Kaistia algarum: one gene and its partner. The protein of the gene in region 1 interacts with the protein of each later gene in a pairwise test. Links are inferred from orthologs where the notes say so. Each region holds a gene or a part of one and is shown on either strand. Other genes may lie near its edges.

Evidence for each region.
Region 2: the proteins of clpA (region 1) and OSH05_RS00735 interact in binary tests that used the Escherichia coli proteins (3 or more experiments, as listed by UniProt). The link is inferred for Kaistia algarum from one-to-one orthologs.

The regions. Positions count from the first base shown.
Region 1 is NZ_JAPKNJ010000001.1:1,265,498-1,272,840, forward strand. The notes cover bases 2,661-5,759. They hold clpA (ATP-dependent Clp protease ATP-binding subunit ClpA), read left to right. Parts: upstream 2,661-3,037; coding sequence 3,038-5,482; downstream 5,483-5,759. Other genes in these bases: clpS (ATP-dependent Clp protease adapter ClpS), read left to right, coding at 2,699-3,028; OSH05_RS06140 (sigma-70 family RNA polymerase sigma factor), read right to left, coding at 5,526-5,759. In the rest of the region: precorrin-6y C5,15-methyltransferase (decarboxylating) subunit CbiE, read left to right, coding at 1-21; OSH05_RS06115 (cobalamin biosynthesis protein), read left to right, coding at 35-433; cobM (precorrin-4 C(11)-methyltransferase), read left to right, coding at 430-1,194; OSH05_RS06125 (cobyrinate a,c-diamide synthase), read left to right, coding at 1,191-2,507; more of OSH05_RS06140, read right to left, coding at 5,760-6,425; OSH05_RS06145 (carboxymuconolactone decarboxylase family protein), read right to left, coding at 6,439-6,909; gndA (NADP-dependent phosphogluconate dehydrogenase), read left to right, coding at 7,134-7,343. UniProt on the Escherichia coli protein: ATP-dependent specificity component of the ClpAP protease. It directs the protease to specific substrates. It has unfoldase activity. The primary function of the ClpA-ClpP complex appears to be the degradation of unfolded or abnormal proteins.
Region 2 is NZ_JAPKNJ010000001.1:143,058-150,453, forward strand. The notes cover bases 2,058-5,209. They hold OSH05_RS00735 (sensor histidine kinase), read right to left. Parts: upstream 4,810-5,209; coding sequence 2,305-4,809; downstream 2,058-2,304. Other genes in these bases: OSH05_RS00730 (crotonase/enoyl-CoA hydratase family protein), read left to right, coding at 2,058-2,261; OSH05_RS00740 (EAL domain-containing response regulator), read right to left, coding at 4,793-5,209. In the rest of the region: OSH05_RS00720 (FUSC family protein), read left to right, coding at 1-274; OSH05_RS00725 (phosphoribosylanthranilate isomerase), read left to right, coding at 255-890; more of OSH05_RS00730, read left to right, coding at 1,308-2,057; more of OSH05_RS00740, read right to left, coding at 5,210-6,979. UniProt on the Escherichia coli protein: Member of the two-component regulatory system UvrY/BarA involved in the regulation of carbon metabolism via the CsrA/CsrB regulatory system. Phosphorylates UvrY, probably via a four-step phosphorelay.

The DNA of each region.
Region 1 (7,343 bases):
TGGAGCTGGACCAAGCCATGATCGGCAATTGGCCATGATCGTCGCCGGAATCGGCTGCCGCAAGGGCGCCGCGGCCAGCGACGTGCTCGCGGCCATCGGCGCGGCGCTGGACGAAGCGCATCTGGCCGCTGCCGCGCTCGATTGGCTCGCCGCCCCGGCGGAAAAAGGTGGCGAGGCCGGCATCGTCGAGGCGGCGGAACGGCTGCAGCGCCCTTTGGTGCTGGTTCCATCCGATCGCCTCCAAAAAGCGGGAGAACGAACCGTAACCCGTTCCGAGCGCGTCGTGGCCCTGTTCAAGGTTCCATCCGTCGCCGAAGCCTCGGCGCTGGCGGCGGCCGGCGAGGCGTCGCGGCTCATCGTCGCCCGGCGCGTATCCGGGGCGGCGACCTGCGCGCTCGCCCAGAGCGATCCTCCTGCCGGAACCGACAAGTGAGCGTGCATTTCATCGGCGCGGGCCCCGGCGCCGCCGACCTCATCACGGTTCGCGGCCGCGATATTCTGGAGCGCTCGCCGGTCTGCCTCTATGCCGGATCGACCGTGGCGAAGGAGGTGCTCGCCTGGTGCCCACCGCATGCAAGGCTGGTCGACACGGCGCCGCTCGACCTCGACGCGATCGAGGCGGAATATGTCGCCGCCCATGCAGCCGGGCTCGACGTGGCGCGGCTGCATTCGGGCGATCTTTCCATCTATAGCGCGCTCGCCGAGCAGATCCGCCGGCTGGAGAAGCACGGCATTCCCTATACGCTGACGCCGGGCGTTCCCGCCTTCGCCGCCGCCGCCGCCTCGCTGGGGCGCGAATTGACCGTGCCGGAAGTGGCGCAGAGCTTGGTGCTGACCCGAATTTCGGGCCGCGCCTCGAAAATGCCGGAAGGCGAGACGCTGGCCGCCTTTGCCGCGACGGGCACGACGCTGGCGATCCACCTGGCCGTGCAGGCGCTGGACCGGATCGAGCGCGAATTGCTGCCCTTCTATGGCCCGGATTGCCCGGCGGCGATCGTCTTCCGCGCTTCCTGGCCCGACGAGCGCATCGTGCGCACGACGCTGGGTGCGCTGGCGGGCTCGATCGAGGGGCTGGAGATTTCCCGCAGCGCGCTGGTGCTGGTCGGCCCGGCACTGGGCGGCGGCGATTTCGCCGAAAGCGCGCTCTACCGGCCCGACTATGTCCGGCAGTTCCGTGGCGGCGGAACAAAGTGAGCGCGCGCGGCGTCGTGCTTTCGGCCGTGCGGTCCTCGTCCGGCAAGACGGTGGTCGCGACCGGCATTCTCGCGGCACTGGCGCGACGGGGCATGCGCGTCCGGGGCGCCAAGAGCGGCCCCGACTATATCGATCCCGCCTTCCATGCCGCGGCGAGCGGCGCGCCGAGCTTCAATCTCGATAGCTGGGCGATGGCCCCCCCGCTGCTGGACGGCCTGCTTCAGTTATCGTCGCAAGATGCCGACCTTCTTTTGATCGAAGGCGCGCTCGGCCTCTTCGACGGGGTCAGCGGCCCGCCGGGCCGGCGCGGCTCGACGGCCGATCTCGCCGCCCGATTCCGCTTGCCCGTCATCCTGGTCCATGACGTCTCCGGCCAGTCACAGACCGTCGCGGCGATTCTCCGCGGCATGATGCTGCATGATCCCGATGTCCGTGTTGCCGGCGTCATCCTGAACCGCGTCGGCAGCGAGCGGCACCGGCGGCTAGTCGAGGAAGCCGTGGGTGCGATCGGATTGCCCGTGCTCGGCGCCTTGCCGCGCCAGGCCGACCTGCAACTGCCGGAGCGGCATCTGGGCCTCGTGCAGGCCGGCGAGGATGCGGCGATCGGCGCCACGATCGCCAGGATCGCCGACAGCATCGAGCGTCACTGCGATCTCGACGCCATCGCCGCGCTGGCCCTGCCGCCGGCCCTCGCCGATGCCTCTCCCGCCGCGCCCGCCCTGCCACCGCCAGGACAGCGCATCGCGCTCGCCTCGGATGCCGCCTTCTCCTTCCTCTATCCGCATGTGATCGCCGGCTGGCGCGCGGCGGGCGCACGCCTCGTTCCGTTCTCACCGCTGGCGGACGAAGCGCCCCCATCGAATTGCGATGCCTGCTGGCTGCCCGGCGGCTATCCGGAGCTTCACGCCGCCCGTATCGCTTCGGCCGAAACCTTTCTCGGCGGCCTGCGCCGCTTCGCCGAGGCCCGGCCGGTGCATGGCGAATGCGGCGGCCACATGGTGCTCGGTCGCGCGCTCGTCGATGCGGACGGCGTCCGCCACACCATGGCCGGGCTGCTCGACCACGTCACGAGCTTTGCCGAGCGCCGTCTCCATCTCGGCTACCGCGTGGCGACGCTTTCCGGCGACGGCATCCTGGGGCAGGCCGGCACGATCCTTCGCGGCCACGAATTCCACTATTCGGTGCTGGTCGAACGCGGCGGCGACGCGCCTTTCGCCTTCCTGCAGGATGCGCGCGGCGAAGCCCTCGGTCCCGAAGGCGGCCGGCGCGGCCTCGTTTCGGGCAGCTATTTCCACGCGATCGCCAACGCATAGGCCGGCCGCAACGCCCAAAGGAATGCGGTTCAGGCGAAGCCCTTCCCAACGCGGAATGCCCATCCCATATAGCTCTTCACAACCCCTACCGCCCCCTCCCGGTGCATGGTCGTCAAATCGTCAAACTAAGCGATTGCGCTGCAGCGAGATTATCGGCAGGATTCCCTTCTGCGACGTGCGACCAGGTTCCGATGAGCAAAGACATCCGTCGATCTGACGACGGCGATTCCGGCATCGGCATCGCCACCAAAGTCCGGCCGAAGACCAAGCGGCCGAACCTCTACCGCGTGCTCCTGCTCAACGACGATTACACGCCGATGGAGTTCGTGGTGCACGTCCTGGAACGGTTCTTCAACAAGAACCGGGAGGAAGCGACGCAGATCATGCTGCATGTGCATCAGCATGGCATGGGGGAGTGTGGAGTCTTCACCTTTGAAGTGGCCGAGACCAAGGTCACGCAGGTGATGGATTTCGCCCGCAAGCACCAGCATCCGCTGCAATGCGTGATGGAAAGGAAGTGAGGTCCTAACGTGCCGTCATTCTCCCGCAGCCTCGAAAAGGCACTCCACCAGGCCCTCGCTCTCGCGAACGAGCGCCATCAGGAATATGCCACGCTCGAGCATCTCCTCCTCGCCCTGATCGAAGATCAGGACGCGGCCGCCGTCATGCGCGCCTGCAATGTCGATCTCGACGTGCTGAAGCGCAGCCTCGTCGACTATATCGACACCGAACTCGCCAATCTTGCCCGCGGCCCCGAAGAAGATTCGAAGCCGACCGCCGGCTTCCAGCGCGTGATCCAGCGCGCTGTCATCCATGTCCAGTCGTCCGGCCGCGAGGAAGTGACCGGCGCCAACGTGCTCGTCGCCATTTTCGCCGAGCGCGAGAGCCATGCCGCCTATTTCCTGCAGGAGCAGGACATGACGCGCTATGACGCGGTCAACTATATCTCGCATGGCATCGCCAAGCGGGCCGGGATGAGCGAGAGCCGGCCGGTGCGCGGCGTCGATGATGACGCGGCGACGGTCGAAAGCCGCGAGGACGGCAGCAAGAAGAAGGCCGACGCGCTCGAGGCCTATTGCGTCAATCTGAACGAGAAGGCCAAGAAGGGTAAGATCGACCCCCTGATCGGCCGCGACACCGAGATTTCCCGCACGATCCAGATCCTCTGCCGCCGCCAGAAGAACAATCCGCTCTTCGTCGGCGACCCGGGCGTCGGCAAGACGGCGATCGCGGAAGGGCTTGCCAAGCGCATCGTCGAGGGCGACGTGCCGGACGTTCTCGCCGGTTCGACCATCTTTTCGCTCGACATGGGCACGCTGCTCGCTGGAACGCGCTATCGCGGCGATTTCGAGGAGCGGCTGAAGCAGGTCGTCAAGGAGATCGAGGACTATCCGGGCTCGATCCTGTTCATCGACGAGATCCATACGGTGATCGGCGCCGGCGCCACCTCGGGCGGGGCGATGGACGCCTCGAACCTGCTGAAGCCGGCGCTCGCCTCCGGCGCGATCCGCTGCATCGGCTCGACCACCTACAAGGAATATCGCCAGTTCTTCGAAAAGGACCGTGCCCTGGTGCGGCGCTTCCAGAAGATCGACGTCAACGAGCCGACGATCCCCGACGCGATCGAGATCCTGAAGGGCCTCAAGCCCTATTTCGAGGACTTCCACCGCGTTCGCTATACCAATGACGCGATCAAGTCGGCGGTGGAACTGTCGGCGCGCTATATCCATGACCGCAAGCTGCCGGACAAGGCGATCGACGTAATCGACGAAACCGGCGCCTCGCAGATGCTCGTGCCAGAGGGCCGGCGGAAGAAGACGATCGGCGTCAAGGAGATCGAGGACACGATCGCCACCATGGCGCGGATCCCGCCCAAGACCGTGTCTAAGAACGACGCCGAGGTCCTGCGTTCGCTGGAAACGACGCTGAAGCGGGTCGTCTACGGCCAGGACAAGGCGATCGAGCAGGTCACTTCGGCGATCAAGCTCGCCCGGGCCGGTCTGCGCGAACCCGAAAAGCCGATCGGCTCCTATCTCTTCGCCGGCCCGACCGGCGTCGGCAAGACCGAAGTGGCCAAGCAGTTGGCCGCCAGCCTCGGCGTCGAGCTGATCCGCTTCGACATGTCGGAATATATGGAGCGCCACACAGTCTCGCGACTGATCGGCGCGCCGCCCGGCTATGTCGGCTTCGACCAGGGCGGCCTTTTGACCGACGGCGTCGACCAGCATCCGCATTGCGTGCTGCTGCTCGACGAGATCGAGAAGGCGCATCCGGACCTGTTCAACATCCTTCTTCAGGTCATGGACCACGGCAAGCTGACCGACCACAACGGCAAGCAGGTCGATTTCCGCAATGTCGTCCTGATCATGACGACCAATGCCGGCGCCGCCGACCTCGCCAAGCCGAACATCGGCTTCGGAAATTCGGTGCGCGATCCGGACGACCAGGAGGCGATCAACCGCCTGTTCGCGCCGGAATTCCGCAACCGCCTCGACGCGATCGTGCAGTTCGGCAATCTGCCGATCGAGATCGTGCATTCGGTGGTGCAGAAATTCGTGCTGCAGCTCGAGGCCCAGCTCGCCGATCGCGGCGTCACCTTCGATCTCTCGCCCGAGTCGATCGATTGGCTCGCCAAGAAGGGTTACGACCGCCAGATGGGCGCCCGCCCGCTCGGCCGCATCATCCAGCAATACATCAAGCAGCCGCTGGCGGATGAGGTCCTGTTCGGGAAGCTGAAGAAGGGCGGAACGGTCAAGATCACGGTGGTGAAGGGCGAAGATGGCGGCGACGTGCTGCACCTCGATCCGATCGAGGACGGCCCGGTAACGCCGAAGCCCGAGCCAGAAGAGCCGAAAGCCAAGGCCGCAAGGCCGAAGCGCAAGGCGGCGACAACGGCGAGCAAGGCGGTGGCGGCTCCGAAGACCCCGCCGAAGCGCGGCGGCCTGGTACCGAAGGTGCCGCTGAAGACGGAGTGATCCAACCGAAATCGACAGGAAGGGCGCCTCCGGGCGCCCTTTTTCATGCCGCCTTGCCGACCGGCAGCGTGGCAAACCCGGCAAGACCGGACAGCTTGTCGGGGTTTCTCACAATATAGATTGCGACGATGCGTCCGTCCTCGATGGCGAAACTCGTCGTCTGCAGGATGCCGGCCGGGTCAATGGAGACATAGCCTGGCAGACCCGAGACGAGTAGCGGACCGGACCAGGTTCGTGGTCCCTCGGGATGCTTGCCCGTGATGCCGCGGAAGAACCGGAAGATCCTGTCGCCGCCTACGATGGGATTGAGCGTCGCCACGACTTTGCCCCCTCCATCGTTGTGGAGGATGGCAGATTGGGCGAGGAGATCGCGCAGCGGCTCGACATTCCCTGTCCGGATCGCCTCGAAGAAGGCAGCGGCGACGCGCTGGCCCTCCTCAGGCGCAACCGGATAGCGCGCCTTCACCTCGCCGACATGGCTGCGGGCACGTACCAGCAATTGCCGGCACGCCGGGGGACTGCGCTGCAGCGCGTCGGCCAGGTCGGGCAGTTCCATGTCGAGGAGATCGTGCAGGACGAACGCCGCACGCTCCAGCGGCGAGAGGCGTTCCAGGGCCAGCATCAGCGCCACGGGGGCGTCGATACGCTCCTCGGGCGTGAGCGTTGCGGGAAGCGTCTCGACGACCGGATCCGGCAGCCACGGGCCGACATAGGCTTCCCGCCGAACCCGGGCCGAGCCGAGCCAATCGAGGCACAATCGCGTCACCACGGTCGCGAGCCAACTGCGCCGGTTCGCGATATCCATCGGAGACGTATGGTACCAGCGCAGGAATGCATCCTGGACGATATCCTGCGCGTCGGCGAACGAACCGAGCATGCGATAGGCAAGGCCCGTCAGGAACGGACGATACTGCTCGAATTCGGTGGCCGACGCTTCGCTCATGATCTCTTCTGCATCAAGCCGCAGCCCGCGCCGATCCCCTGACATCGTTCGGATGCACCGTCCGGAAGCCGACCGCAAGCCGGTTCCAGCTGTTGATCACGGCGATCGCCAGCGACAGGTCGACCTGCTCGCGCGGGGAGAAGTGCTCCGCGAGCAGGGCATAGTCCGCATCGCTCGCCCCGTTCTGCGGCAGGAGCGTCAATGCCTCGGTCCAGGCGAGAGCCGCCTTCTCGCGCGGCGTATAGAGCTGCGATTCACGCCAGGCGGACAGAAGGTAGATCCGCTCTTCGCTCTCGCCGGCCTTGCGGGCGTCTTCCGTATGCATATGCAGGCAATTGGCACAGCCATTGATCTGCGAAGCGCGGATTTTCACCAACTCGGCGAGGCTGTGCTCGATCGAAGATTGGCCGACATACTGGCTAACCGCCAGCATCGCCTTAACCGCCTCCGGGGCGGCGCCATAGAAGCTCAGTCGTTCGGACATGAAACGTCTCCATCGGGTTGACGCGGCTAAGACGAAATGGCGAGGCGGTCTGTGACACGTCGGTGGCTCCTTTTCTTCACCGACCCCCGCGAACATTTCCCGGCGATGCGGCTTCTGCCCTTCACGATCGTTTCACTCGGTTCAATCCGGATAGCCCGGCACGCCGCGCCGTTGTAAGGTCCGGCCGAATTTTCGGACTCATTCCCGCGATGGAGGGTAGCGACATGACGGAACTGGCGGATATCGGCGTACTCGGTTTGGCCGTCATGGGTGCGAATCTCGCGCGCAATGCCGCCCGCAAGGGCTTTGGCGTCGCGGTGTTCAACCGGCATGGCGAGCGGACGGACGAACTCATCTCGCAATTCGGCTCGGAGGGCCGGTTCTCGCCGTCCAAGGAGATCGCCGATTTCGTCGCTTCGATCGCGCGGCCGCGC
Region 2 (7,396 bases), 1.1 Mb from region 1 along the record:
GGCGGCCTTCGTCCGCTGGCCGGCGCAGCAGGTCCACAACGCGCTCGGCGTCTTCTGCCTCACCGTGTTTGTGCTGCTGATGGTGGAACTCGTCACACCGGATGGCAGTCAGGCGGATATGCTGCTGCATGAGCGTTTCTACGACACGCTGATCGGCGCCGTGGCGGCCGGGTTCGGGCTTCTCGCTTTTCCTGTGCTTCGGCGCCTTTTCGCGCTCGCCGCGCCGGATGACGGCGCCAGACGGAACGATGATCATGACCAGGGCGTCGCCTGACTTCATCACTTTCACCGGGATCGACGAGCGCACGTCCCTCGGCAGACTGACCGAACTCTCGGCGCGCTATCCGATCGAATGGGGCGTGCTGATGGATCCGGGGCGCCAGGGGAAAGATCCGCGTTTTCCGAGTACCGAGGCGCTGGCCGACATCCTGACGAGCGAGCTCCGCCTCGCCGGGCACCTTTGCGGCAACCATGCCGATGGGGTCCGGAACGGGGAACTTGCCAGAGCGTCGTTCGACCTTTCCCGGTTCGGGCGCATCCAGATCAACAGCCACAAGGTGTCCGTCGCCGAGGCGGCTCGATTCGGCCGCAGGATCGGACGGCGCTGCATCCTCCCCTGCGGCGGCGACCGCTTTCCCGAGAGCAACGCCGTCGACTGGCTGCATGATCTTTCCGGCGGCCGGGGCCGCGAGACCGCTCACTGGCCGCCTCACCCCGGCCGTCTGGCAGGCTATGCGGGCGGTATCGGGCCCGACAATGCCGGCCAGATCGTCGCAGCCATCGCGGCGGATGGCCCCTACTGGATCGATATGGAGACGCGGATCCGCCGCGACGACTGGCTCGACCTCGATCAGTGCGAACGCGTCTGCGTAGCCGTCTACGGCGCCTGAGCCGCTTGCCGACGGTTCGGTTCTGGTCGAGCCATGCGCGTAGGCCGCGTTAGTCGTCCGGCAAAGAATCCACAGCCAATATCGATAAGCGGGCGAGAGTCGTGGCACTCAAGCCCACGACACCCGGCATGACAGGCCGGAAGCGGTGGCAAGGTTCATGCAGCGTGCGTACCCGGGCCGGCGCGGCGAGAGAAGCGCGGGACCGCTGACCTTTCGGGATCGATCCGAATCGACGGTCGACCCCCGGCTCGGGCACTCGTTCCTGCGCGTCAACAAGCCTCCAAGGCTTGTCGCTTTCTACTTCTCGTCGCATGTCTAGTGGATAGTATGTTTGCGTCAGTCCTTTGGTCGCATCCTCCCATGCGACCTTCTTAACGTTTTATACACAGAAGGAACAAGGAATTGAATACAATTCGAATGAACAACGATTTCGTTGTACTGAATCGGGCGACGTCGGACCCCGGCAAGCTCGCGAAGGCTGAGGCCGCCAAGGCGATCCGCGATATCGGCTATGACAATTTGCATGTCGACATCGATACGCTGAATGCGACGTGCTGGTGCCTCATGGATCCGGTGGGCAAGCCCTCCTACACGCACGGCTTGATGCACGACATCAGCCGGATGCAGACGGCGATCACGCAGAGCTTCGCGAACCTCTCTAGCCCGGCCGAAGCGCCCTTCTCCTGGTTCGTCATGGCCTCGGCCGTGCCGGGGATCTACAATCTGGGCGGCGACCTCGGACACTTCGCGCAGCGCATCCGCAGCCGCGACCTGTCAGCGATGCGGCACTACGGCCATGTCGCCGTCGAGGCCATCCACCGCAATGCCGTCGCTTTCGACGCGCCGGTGGTGACGATGGCGCTGGTTCAGGGCGATGCGTTGGGCGGCGGTTTCGAGCACGCCCTCTCCTTCGACCTGATCGTCGCCGAGCGCAGCGCGAAGATGGGCCTGCCCGAGATCCTGTTCAACATGTTCCCCGGCATGGGCGCCTACAGCTTCCTGTCGCGGCGCATGACCCGTGATAAGGCGGAGGCGCTCATCCTGTCGGGCCGTATCCACACGGCTGAAGAGCTGTACGATATGGGCGTCGTGGATGTGCTGGCGGAAGACGGTCAGGGCCAGTCAGCCGTGCAGGACTATATTGCGCGCCACAACCGCAAGCACAACGCCCACCAGTCGCTCTATCGGGCACGGCGGCGCGTCAATCCTGTGACCCTCGACGAGTTGATCGACGTTGTCGATATCTGGGCCGAAGCGGCATTGAACCTGACGGAAGCCGATCTTCGCAAAATGGACCGGCTCTGCGCGGCGCAGGACCGCAGGCTGGCGACACTCCATTCCAGCATGCCCGTTCTGGTGGCCGCCGAATGAGGTCGCTCGGCGATGCGCCCGCCGGGCGCATCGCCTGCCGCCTTCAGCCGAGGCCCGCTTCGCGCGCCGAATAGGCGCGCATGGCTTTCTGCGTGCGCTTCAGTTCCGCCCTGGCCTGCCGCGTGAAATCCTCGGCGCGCGCCCGCAATTCATCACTCCGCAGGTCTCGCCAGGATGCGCAGATCCGGCCGAGGGCCAGAGCGCCAATATTCGCCGAGCTGCTCTGCAGGGCGTGGTCATCGCTGCGGAAGGTCTCGAGATCGCCCTTGGCGGCGCTCTTGGCCAGCCGCTCCAGCAGGATCTCGGCGTCCGAGAGATAATCCTCCATCAATTCGATCACGAATTCCGCGCTTCCCAGCTTCTGCAGCCGCTCGATCACCACCTCGTCCAGGCTCGGCAGAACAGCCGGTCGAACCAAGGCAGGCCGAGCCTCGCCGGGTACGGGCCTCTCGGGGCCGTCCCGAGCCAGTCGGTCGACGAGTGCCAGCAGCACGGAGGGCTCAACCGGCTTGATGAGACAATCGTCCATGCCCGCCTCGCGCCAGCGATTGCCCATCAGAGCGGTCGCGTCGGCGGTCAGGCCCACGATGGGGAGCCGCCGCCCACCCGTGGCCATCATCCGAAACAGCTTCGTGGCCTCCAGCCCGTCGGTGTCGGGCATGTTGAAGTCCATCAGCACGATATCGAATTGATCCGCCCGCTCCTCCAGCAGGTCGAGCGCCTGGTCGCCCGTCTCCGCCAACCGCACGGAATGGCCGGCGGCTTCGAGGATGCGGGAGAAGACGCGCTGGTTGATGCGATTATCGTCCGCCAGCAAGATGCGACGGGGCCGGCGCGGCGGAACCTCGTCTGGCGTCGCAGCTTGCTCCGCCGATGGCGCCGGGGCCGCCAGACGGCAAGCGATCGTCAACGCACGGCGCAGCTCGGCCGCCGTCGGATGCTGCGAAAGAAGGCAGGCGCTGCGCTGCCGGATCGCCATCGCCGGCAATGTCGGCAGGGCGTCCGGTCGGATCAGGACGACCTTCGGCGCGGGTCCCGCCGCGCTCGTCGACATGAGCGGCAGATTGACGGTGTCCGGGTCGAAGAGTAGGCGAACGGCATTGGCGGCCTGCGGCGGGAACATGCGCGCCGGCCCGCGGCTCGGATCGGCGATCATAGGCGCCGCCCCCAGCGCGCCAAGCATGGCGACCAACTCCGCCAGCGGGGCCGCATCGCGGCAGACGAGGACGACGCCGCGTTCACGCCAGGGCTCTTCGGTTGTGAGGCCCTCGTCCGGCAGCGCCAAGGTGAGGATGTCGAAACGGAAGGTACTGCCTTCGCCCAGGGAGCTTTCGACGGAAATCGAGCCTCCCAGCAGTTCCACCAGCCGCCGCGCGATGGCGAGGCCCAGCCCCGTGCCGCCGAAGCGGTTCATGATGCTGGGATTGGCCTGCGTGAAATCCTCGAAGATCCGCTCCTGGTCCTTCGGCGCAATGCCGATGCCCGTATCGGTGATTTCCAGCGTCAACCGGACACCGCCATCCTCCTGCGGCTCGCCGTCCACCGCGATCGTCACGCCGCCATCGCGGGTGAACTTCACGGCATTGCCAACCAGATTGACCAGGATCTCGTGCAAGTGCTGGCGGCTGCCAAGCAGCCTTAGCGGCGTGCGCGCGGTGATGTGAATGTCGAAGCTCAATCCCCGTTCGCGCACCTGACTTTCAACCAGCCGGCGCGCGTCCACGAGCAGCGCGACGAGGTCGATCGGCTCCTTCGAGACCGGCATGCGCCCGGCCTCGATCCGCGAGAGATCGAGCAGGCTGTTGATCAGCGACTGAAGCGAACGGGTGGCGACATCGACGGTCTCGACCATGTCGCGCTGGTCGGCGGCGAGCGGGCTGACCCGCAACAATCCGGTCATGCCGACAATCGCGGTCAGCGGGGTGCGCAATTCATGGCTGACGCTGGCGAGGAAGAGGCTCTTCGCCTGGCTCGCCTCCTCGGCGGCCTCCGTGGCCTGCGAGAGCTTGCGAATAAGCGTGCCGGCATAGGCTGGCAGGATGACGAGCCCGCCAAGCAGCCCCGCCGAGAGATGCCAGCGATGGAACCAGAAGGGCGTCGTCAAGACCACGATGCCAAAGCACGCCGTCGCAACCGGAATAGCGACGGCCAGCGAAACCAGACCGAAACGGAAGCCGTTGCCGAAAATGATCCAGAGGTAGATGGGGAAGAATAGCGAGGCGACCTCGCCGCCCAGATGCAACTGCCAGGAAAGGAAGCCGCAATCCATCAGCAGGGCAAAGAGGCGCCGGCCGCGCGAACGCCCTGGAAAAAACAGGATATGCCCCAGCACCCCCAGCGCGAGGGCGATGTAGAGCACCATCACGTTCAGAGCGGGGGCCGTATCGTCACCGGATGGCGACATCACCAGAACGATGACGATGATGATGGCGAAGATGAGCCGGTTGAAGCTCATCTCATGTTCGCTATCGGGCCGGTCCCGGAGTCGTTCGGCCATCCAGTGAAGCAGCGTGGTCAATGGCCGGAGCACCCTAGACGGTGCGGGCATGCTCATTCTCCATCGAGGCCTGCCGGCGCTCGGTGCCCACCTTAGCGTACTGCGCCATCCAGCCGGCAAATTCATCCGCCGGAACTGGTCGGCTGAAATAATAACCCTGCCCCTCGTCACAGCCCTCCGAACGCAGGAGCTGGAGTTGGGACTCCGTCTCGACGCCTTCAGCCAGCACCTGGAGATGCAGGATATGGCCGAGGTCGATGATGGTACGCACGATCGCCAGTGCGCTGGGATCGCTCCCGAGATCCTGGACGAAAGAACGGTCGATCTTCAGCCGGTGCAGCGGAAAGCTGCGGAGATAACTCAGCGAGGAATAGCCGGTGCCGAAATCGTCGACCGACAGGGTTACGCCCAGCGACCGCAGGATGTGCATCTGCTTGACGATCTGCTCGTCATTGCCGAGCAGGATGCCCTCCGTCAGTTCCAGCTCCAGCGATGTCGGCCGCATACCGCTGGCTGCGAGAGCGTCCTTGACCAGCGTTTCCACGCCCTGGCGCTTGAACTGGATCGGCGACATGTTGACGGCGACGCGGAGATCACCCAGTCCGGACGCTTCCCACGCCGCGCCCTGGCGACAGGCCTCGTTCAGGACCCATTCATTGATGGGGAGAATCAAGCCCGTTTCTTCCGCTAGGCTCAGGAACGAGCCGGGGGACAGCAGGCCGCGCTGCGGATGCTGCCAGCGCAACAGCGCTTCGACCCCTACGACCCTGTCGCCGCGCAGATCGATCTGCGGCTGATAGTGGAGCGTGAATTCCCGGCGCGACAGCGCACCGCGCAATTCGGCCTCCATCTGCACCGTCTGGTTGGCTCGCGGGCGCATGTCGGGGGCGAAGAAGCGCCATGTGCCGCCGCCGAGCGACTTGGCGAGGTACATCGCCTGGTCCGAGTTCTTGAGGAGTTCGTCCGGGTCCGTCCCATCGAGGGGGGCCAGGGTGACGCCGATACTGGCGCCGATATTGAGCGACAGCCGACTGTCCGATTCGCTGTTAAGCAGGTCGAGGACCGACTGGGCCAGCCTTCCCGCGTCATCAGGGCCATTAATGTCAGGTTGCAGAACGGCGAACTCGTCGCCGCCAAGACGCGCCACGGTATGGCTCTCGCCGACAAGTTCCGAGAGGGCTTCAGCGACACGCTGAAGCAGTTCATCGCCCCAATGATGGCCATGCGCATCATTGACGGCCTTGAAGCGGTCGAGATCGATGAAATGCAGGGCGAAATTCTGATCGCCCCGACGGCCGCGCGCGAGTTCGCGCCGCAGATGATCCCGCAGTAGCAAGCGGTTCGGCAGGCCGGTCAGCAAGTCATGGTTGGCGATGTGCAGCAGTCGGCGCTCGGCCTGGCGCTGGTCGGTGATGTCGATCGATGTCGAAAGGACGCTCGCGATCTCGCCCATCCCGTCATAGAGCGGGGCCTTGCTGGTGAGAAAAATCCGCGGCTCGCCATTCGGCGCCAGCACGTCCTCCTGCCGGGACGATATAGAGCGGCCGCTCTTGAGCACCAGCTGGTCGAGCCGGCGGCTGATATGGGCCCTCTCCTCGCCCAGCAGCGTCTCGATCGGTTGGCCGACCAGATCCTCCGGCTCCTTGCCGTAGAAGGCGGCCTGATGGGCGTTGACGAAGACGCAGCGACCGTTGCGATCGGTTGCGTTGATCATGGCCGGGACGGTGTCGATAACCTGCGCGAGCGCCTCGCGGCTCTCCCGCAGCAACTGTTCCTTGGCGTTCAGGCTGATCTCCAGCAAGTCGGCCCGCTTCGCGAGGAGCAACTGCTGGGTCCTGAGCTTCAGGAGATTCCTGGCCCGGGCGAGGAATTCGACGTGGTCCACCGGGCTCAGCAGGAAGTCCGTCGCTCCCGCCTCCAGCGCGGCGACCCTGAATTGCTGATCGTCGTAGGCCGTTATGACGATAACCGGGACGTCCCGATTGGAGAAATTGTCCCGGACGGCGGCGGTCAGCTCGGCACCGGACATCAACGGCATCTTGTAATCGGTAATGATCAGATCGGCAGTGTTCTCAGCCAGCCAGTCGAGCGCCTTGCGCGGATTTCCGAAGGTCCGGATCTCAAGCTCGGATCCGATCTGCCTCGCCAGCTTCGAATAGATGCGCTGATTGGTCGAGCTGTCGTCGACAATGACGATCGTGTGCATCAGTTCCGGCGCCATGGACACAGGGCGAACCTCTTACGGTAGCGTTAGCAATGCGAAGGGCGACGACCGGCAATGGGTTGCCTTGCAAGCGGCTGTAAAGTGCGTTCCACCTTGATCTATGCGTATACGCTCGTGGCTGGGCAAGAGGTAGCGGCGGCTCGACCGGCCGGAACAATTTGATCCCAACTTAAATATTGCGCCGATGCATCGCCAGGGTCCTCCGTGCCAAGGCTGGAAGCGCCGTGGGTTCGTTCGGGCGTCGGCGATGCCGTCCCGTGCAACTATCGATATCGCCGCGGTTCTGCGCTAAAATTCCGGATGGCTGGCCGCGCCTTCGTAGGGCCGGTTCCCGGTGTCAGCCACGGGGTGGGTATCAGGCCCATTCGGCATCATCCCGTATCGAGCCATCATCCATCCAAGAAATCGAGCCGA